DNA from 3 places in the Brevibacillus sp. HB1.1 genome. Region 2 is predicted to be linked to each of the others. Evidence: riboswitches for the same ligand, from Rfam matches in the RefSeq annotation. Region 2 holds a riboswitch; each other region holds the start of a gene.
What was found. Region 2 has a riboswitch for S-adenosylmethionine ahead of metH (methionine synthase). Riboswitches for the same ligand answer to the same signal wherever they lie in the genome.

Region 1 (2,274 bases), on a different contig from region 2:
CAGCGATTCCCAAGGCAGCTTCGAATAAAGGAGAATACGAGATCTCCACGCGATACGTTGTCCGTTCACTTCCGATGTTCAAAACTTTCACGTCTATTCATCCTTCCAAAATTTGTACATCATTATGTATTTTATAAATAACGAATGTAAAATTCAATATTTTTCGAACGTGAATAAAAAATAAAAAAGAAGAATCATAAATCTCTATCCAGAGAGATCATGATTCTTCTTTCTTTTGAAGGTACGGTTAACCTACCGTGGATAATTGCAACGCACGCTGCAATGCCTGCTCCAGATCAGAAATGATATCGTCGATCGATTCTGTACCGACGGAGAGGCGAATAAGTCCGGGGGTCACTCCGGCTGCTGCCTGCTCTTCTTCTGTCATTTGCTGATGTGTTGTGCTAGCTGGATGAATGATGAGTGACTTGGAGTCCCCGACATTTGCGAGATGGGAGAACAGCTTCACGGACTCGATCAACGTTTTTCCTGCCTCAACGCCACCGCGAATTCCAAAGGTCAGGATCGCGCCAGCACCTTTTGGCAAATATTTTTGTGCCAACTCACGCTGGGAGTCTGACTCGAGTCCTGGATAACTCACCCACTCTACGGCAGAGTGATTGGCGAGGAATTGGGTTACTGCCAAGGCGTTCTGGCTATGCCGTTCGATGCGCAGATGCAGTGTTTCTAATCCTTGCAGGAACAAGAAGGAATTGATCGGGGCGACGGCAGCACCAATATCGCGCTGGAGCTGGACGCGCGCCTTGATAATATAGGCGAGCGGACCGACTGCCTCTGTATAAACAACGCCATGGTAGCTTGGGTCTGGTGTAGTCAGTCCTGGGAATTTCCCGTTGTTCCAGTCAAATTTTCCAGAGTCTACGATAATACCGCCAATTGCTGTTCCGTGGCCGCCGATGAATTTGGTGGTGGAGTGCACGACAATATCGGCCCCGTGCTCAAAAGGACGGCACAAAATCGGAGTCGCGAAGGTGTTGTCCACGATCAAAGGTACGCCATTTTCGTGGGCAATATGGGCGATCGCCTCAATATCAGCGACATCAATGCGTGGATTGCCGATCGTCTCGCAAAACACGGCTTTTGTCTTTTCATTGATATAAGCACGGAAATTTTCCGGATTGGATTGATCAGCAAAATGAACGTTGATACCGAGGCGGGGAAGCGTGTGGGCGAACAGGTTGTAGGTACCGCCATAGAGACTGCTGGAAGCGACGATCTCGTCTCCTGCATGCGCAATATTTAAGATGGCGAATGTAATGGCAGCTTGCCCGGATGCGGTCGCTAATGCACCAACACCACCTTCGAGCAGGGCAACACGCTTCTCAAACACATCCTGGGTCGGATTCATGATGCGTGTATAGATGTTCCCAAACTCTTTTAAGCCAAACAGATTGGCTGCATGCTCCGTATCGCGGAAAACGTAGGAGGTCGTCTGATAGATCGGAACAGCACGTGAGCCTGTTACAGGGTCAACCTCTTGCCCACCGTGTACCGCAAGCGTTTCTGGCTTCCATTGTTGTTGATCGGACATATTCATCTCTCCTTCTACTATGAAATCGACTAATAAAAAAACGGAGCATTCTCCTGAGAAGAAGAAGGCTCCGATCATGCACGGGCTTGTGTTCATCTCTCAGAATCACTGGATTCTGCAGGAATTGGCACCATGCAGCTAGTCTGCTGGTTGCCGGGCTTCGTAGGGCCTGTCCCTCCACCGCTCTTGATGAGAAAAGTTGTTGTCGTAATTGTATGAAAATAAAACCTTGCTGTCAATGTGGAATTTGTAGTTATCAGGGAGGTTTTTGTGTATATATGGATGAAAGGTGTTTCACTCATGCCATTAATTTGTAACGCTTTTGCCTCAAGCTGTTCACATCCCGTGTGGCTACTGCCACAGCGAAATAGGAGATAATGGTAGAAAATAGGGAGCATAGATGCAGGGTAAAGCCAAGTGCTCTTCGCGTTAGAAAAGTAAAAAAGCGTGTGATATCATGGAGGTGGTTACAACTGATCTGATCGTACATATAGGAGGATAAATAGCGATGAGCCATGGAGTAAAGGAAATGACACCACAAGAGCTGTTGGAAAAGCTGGAAGCCAAAGAGGAGCTGCAAATCATTGATGTACGTGAAGTCGATGAGTGGAATGCAGGTCACATTAAAGAGGCGAAGCTGATCCCACTCGGCTTTTTGCCACATCGTATCGATGAGCTGGATAAGAACATTCCGATTGTGATGGTTTGCCGTAGTGGTGCCA
Region 2 (2,274 bases):
ATAAGTGGAACCACTTCCTCAAATCGCTCCAAGCCGTCTTCCAAGTTAATCGAGTTGAGGATGGCCTTCCCTTGCGAATAGCGAAGTCCCAGCTCCATGACCTTGGCATCTGTCGAATCGATCATGAGGGGCGCTTTTACTTTTTTCACGATGAACTGTAGGAATTTTTCCATATCTTCGTATTCATCACGGTCGGGGTCAGCCAAGCATATATCGATGACATGTGCGCCGCGCTTCACTTGTGCTCGGGCAATATCAGATGCTTCTTCATAATGACCAGCTGCAATCATTTCACGGAATTTTTTGGAACCGATGACATTGGTCCTCTCCCCTACTAGCAAGGGACGATTGTCATCTTCGACGTAAACAACCTCGATCCCGGAGACTGCGCTCAGCGGTTCCACAGCTGCACTGCGCGGCTTGCAGTCTTTCAATGCTTCTGCCATCGCTTGAATATGGTCAGGCGTTGTTCCGCAGCAACCGCCAGCGACGTTTATCCAGCCCTGATCAGCGAATGCCCGCATTTTCGAAGCAAGTCCCTGTGGCGTTTCATGGTAATGGCCGTTCTCGTCTGGCAAGCCTGCGTTCGGATAACAGCTAACCGCACATTGGGCAATTCCTGACAGTGTCCGCAGATGATCACGCATAAACTCTGGTCCTGTCGCACAGTTCAGACCAATGGAGACTGGCTGTAAATGCTCTAAGGAGATGTAAAACGCCTCGATGTTTTGGCCAGCCAGCGTTGTGCCCATCGGCTCAATCGTACCTGACAGCATCACCGGGAGCTCCTGTCCAAGCTCTTCAAAAGCTTTGCGAATCCCGATTCCGCCAGCCTTGACGTTTAACGTGTCTTGCGAGGTTTCCAATAGAAGAACATCGGAGCCGCCAAGAATCAGACCTTTTGCCTGACGATAATACGCCTCGACCAGTTCTTCGAAAGTGACACCGCCTGTCAACGCAAGGGTTTTGGTCGTAGGTCCCATTGCACCTGCTACAAAACGCGGCCACTCCTCCGTAGAATAGGCATCCACCGCTTCTCTGGCCAAGCGGGCTGCGGCTATATTGATCTCAAGGTCTTTTTCTGGCACATCGTACTCAGCCAAAACGATGGAAGCAGCACCAAATGTATTTGTCTCGACGATGTCTGCGCCCGCCGCTAAATATTTCTCGTGAATGGAACGGATCACATCTGGTCTGGTCAGGTTCAGGAGTTCATTACAGCCATCATAGGCTTCACCGCCGAAATCATCAGCAGTCAGGTTTGCCTGTTGAAGCATGGTGCCCATTGCACCGTCCAGAATCAGAATTTTCCGGGAAAGTTGTTCGCGAAAAGTTGGTTTCATTGACGTGCCCCTTTTCTACCTTGCATCGGCTTATTCTCCGTAATTGGGTAAATAAAAAAAATCCTCTTCTTTGAAAGAAGAGGATTTGTCAGCAGATACGAAAACGCCTGAGACATCCTCTTATCTTTCAAAGCACGTAGCTTTGCTGGAATTGGCACCGGATTTTTACCGGTTGCCGAGGCTTCATCAGGCCAGTCCCTCTGCCTCTCTGGATAAGAGTCGTACACTTGTCATTTAGTTGTTTTGCGAAATGTCTTGAATGTTTGCAAGTATCTTAACACCACCTTTGTCTCCCCGTCAATTGTGAATTGTCTATTTTTTACTGAGCCTCTCCTCTTACGCGCCCATTTTTGCCTAAGCTGGGCATCCGCCCAGTCCAATATCCGCATTCGTGTATAGACTGGAGTATAACGGAAAGGAGGGGAAACAAAGATGAGTACATCATTCTGCGGAAACGGATTCTTCGGTGACTGCTTCGCAATCGTGCTCGTGCTGTTTATCCTGTTGGTAATTATTGGGTGTTCGTGTGACGACTGTTAGATAAGTGTTTAAAAAAGGCTATCCCAAAAGCCATCAGGAATGGCTGCGGGATAGCCTTTTTTTCTTGTTATTTGGTGATGATCTTGCCTGTCACGGCATCCAGAGTAATATATTTGAGCGCCAGCTTTTCGTCACTCCACGGCACATACGCCAGCTTTGGTTGAGCTAATTTTTGCCCATCCACATCTCTCCTCAAATAGACCAGCTTTAAAGGCATGACGCGTAAATACGCCTCAACAGCCTTGTCTTTCGAGACGATCTCGTCGGATGCTGGAAGCTCCACCAACTCGTGCGTCTCTCTGTAGTTTTCAAACTTTGTCACTTTGCCAGAAGACGGATCGACTGTTACTGAATAAGCCGCTTTTTGCCCGCGATCCTGTACTGGAATGCC
Region 3 (2,274 bases), on a different contig from region 2:
CCGTACCAGTCTCTTGCATTGTCTGGAACAGGATCGGCTGATACGTTTTTTCTCCGAGGAAGGTGACACGAGCAATCGTGCGGTTCCCCGAGGCCTTTTCGTGCGCGACTGCTTCACGCAGCTCTGTAGAATCCGCTACTTGTTCCACGAATTCTTGTGTCGTTAGATGCTGCGGACGAAGGAATACATCCAGTACGTTACCCGACTCGACGATCTTTCCTCCATCAATGACGCCAACACGATCACAAATGGAGCGAATGACGTGCATCTCGTGGGTAATCAACACAATGGTCAAGCCCAGCTTACGGTTGATGTCCAAGAGGAGTGCCAGAATGGAGTTCGTCGTCTGCGGATCGAGAGCCGATGTAGCTTCGTCACAGAGCAGCACTTTTGGATCATTCGCGAGCGCCCGAGCAATCCCTACACGCTGCTTCTGTCCGCCAGACAGTTGGGACGGATATTTGTCCTTATGTGCCTCCAAGCCAACCAGCTTTAGCAGCTCGTTCACTTTCTTATCAATCTCTGCCTTCGGACGCTTTGCCAGCTTGAGCGGAAAAGCGACATTTTCGCCGACTGTCGAAGAAGACAGCAAGTTGAAGTGCTGAAAAATCATGCCGATTGAGCGGCGCTTTTCTTGCAGCTTCCCTTCATCCAGCTTTGTCAAATCGACGCCGTCCACAATAACTTCCCCTGAAGTTGGACGCTCCAGCAAATTGATGCATCGGATCAACGTACTTTTCCCTGCACCAGAGTGTCCGATAATCCCGTATATTTCTCCTTGCTCTATGGAAAGGTCGATCCCCGTTAACGCTGGGATGGTTTTCCCTTGTACTTGATAGCTTTTATGCAAATGACGCAGTTGGATCAACGCATCCACCTCCCGACCACAATCTAAATAAAATCAGAAAACCCCTTTTTTCATAAACGAAAAAGGGGCTGCAACGCAATGTTATACGTTCGCATCCACCCTTCTCATCTATACAAGATCCAAACAATCTTGTAGGAATTGGCACCGCGACGTTCATCCGAAAATGAACCGGCTGCCGGGCTTCATAGGGCCTGTCCCTCCGCCTCTCTTGATAAGAAAGATATCTACGTATATTATGTTCGTCTTTTCTATTTCATGATGATACAAAACGGATTATATCCTTTTCGGAAATATCACGTCAATAGTAATAGAAGGAAAAGTTTTTTAATCCATGACGCCGTTGCGGATGATTTTTGACTTTACGTGGAAGCGAAACGTTGCATCCTGAAACATCTTTCGCCATTCAGCCTGCGTCATGTTGGCCATTCCTCTTTTCTCTGAACGATAGATCGAGCCGAAGCCAATTGGGTCAACATCGAGGCTCTTCAGTTTGCTTATGAGTTTATGCAATTCTTTTTCAAGCTCTTTCTCCAGTGCATGTTCCATGATTTTCAGCAACTTGGCATTTTCTAGCTTTAGCGGGATGGTTAACTCCAAAATTCGGGCATGCAACTTGACATGAATATCGAAGATTGGTGGGGATATTTGGCTTAATTTGATTTTCGCATGGCTGGAAATTGTATCGAAAACGAGCTGCACCTGGACTTTTTTGCTGTTGTGGTTTTTGGGTGACTCCCCAAAAATAGCAGTAGGAACAGAAGTATCATAGCTGCCGATGCGGAACTTTCCGTGGATAAGTTTGAGTAGAAAGGCTTCCTTGGGTGTAACCCATGACACATAACGATCACCTTTGAATAAGGCGATGCCTTTGATTTTCAGTTCATCTCCCTTTCTTTCTATGTACGGCATGACCGGGTCGATCCCTTTTTCATAGTAAGCCCGGAAAAACTCATGCATGGTCGAAGAAGGAATTTTTTCCCCACGGATATTTTGCTCAATCAAACGATACAGGTAGATTCCAATATTCCCTTGTTCTGAATAAGGATACGTCAGCATATCATATGTTTCGCCTGCAAACACACAAAGATAAATCCTGCTAGAAAGGGACGAATCCCGATACAACGTGTCAATGATGCTGCCAAGTCCCTGCTTTGAAAAGTTTTCACTGTAGAGGGCAACACGAATTTGCCCACCCAATACTCTTTTGTCTGATTGCAAATTCATCTTATCCCGGATTCCTTTGCTGGTTTCCCCTGTGGCTGATAAGATCTGTATCTTATGCCTTGCCTCTGGATTAATGGAAGGCATGACAGACGTCCCGCGAATTTTGCCATCTTTTAACAGATCATAGCCGACAGCCGTTGCAAGTCCTGTTTCATCGAAAATTTGCCGATCCGAGCAGCCTG

Region 1: linked by a shared signal. The riboswitch ahead of HPY27_RS25200 (homocysteine synthase) and the one ahead of metH (methionine synthase) in region 2 are both predicted to bind S-adenosylmethionine.
Region 3: linked by a shared signal. The riboswitch ahead of HPY27_RS25280 (methionine ABC transporter ATP-binding protein) and the one ahead of metH (methionine synthase) in region 2 are both predicted to bind S-adenosylmethionine.

What each region holds. Positions count from the first base shown of each region.
Region 1 is NZ_JABMIV010000012.1:112,305-114,578, forward strand. Features, by position in the region: gene HPY27_RS25195 (ArsR/SmtB family transcription factor) at 1-91, opposite strand, end outside; gene HPY27_RS25200 (homocysteine synthase) at 248-1,552, opposite strand; SAM riboswitch class I at 1,642-1,748, opposite strand; gene HPY27_RS25205 (rhodanese-like domain-containing protein) at 2,061-2,274, shown strand, end outside.
Region 2 is NZ_JABMIV010000002.1:904,630-906,903, forward strand. Features, by position in the region: gene metH (methionine synthase) at 1-1,343, opposite strand, end outside; SAM riboswitch class I at 1,461-1,562, opposite strand; gene HPY27_RS09245 (YjcZ family sporulation protein) at 1,776-1,883, shown strand; gene HPY27_RS09250 (YcdB/YcdC domain-containing protein) at 1,951-2,274, opposite strand, start outside.
Region 3 is NZ_JABMIV010000012.1:128,815-131,088, reverse strand. Features, by position in the region: gene HPY27_RS25280 (methionine ABC transporter ATP-binding protein) at 1-868, opposite strand, end outside; SAM riboswitch class I at 970-1,086, opposite strand; gene HPY27_RS25275 (Ger(x)C family spore germination protein) at 1,193-2,274, opposite strand, start outside.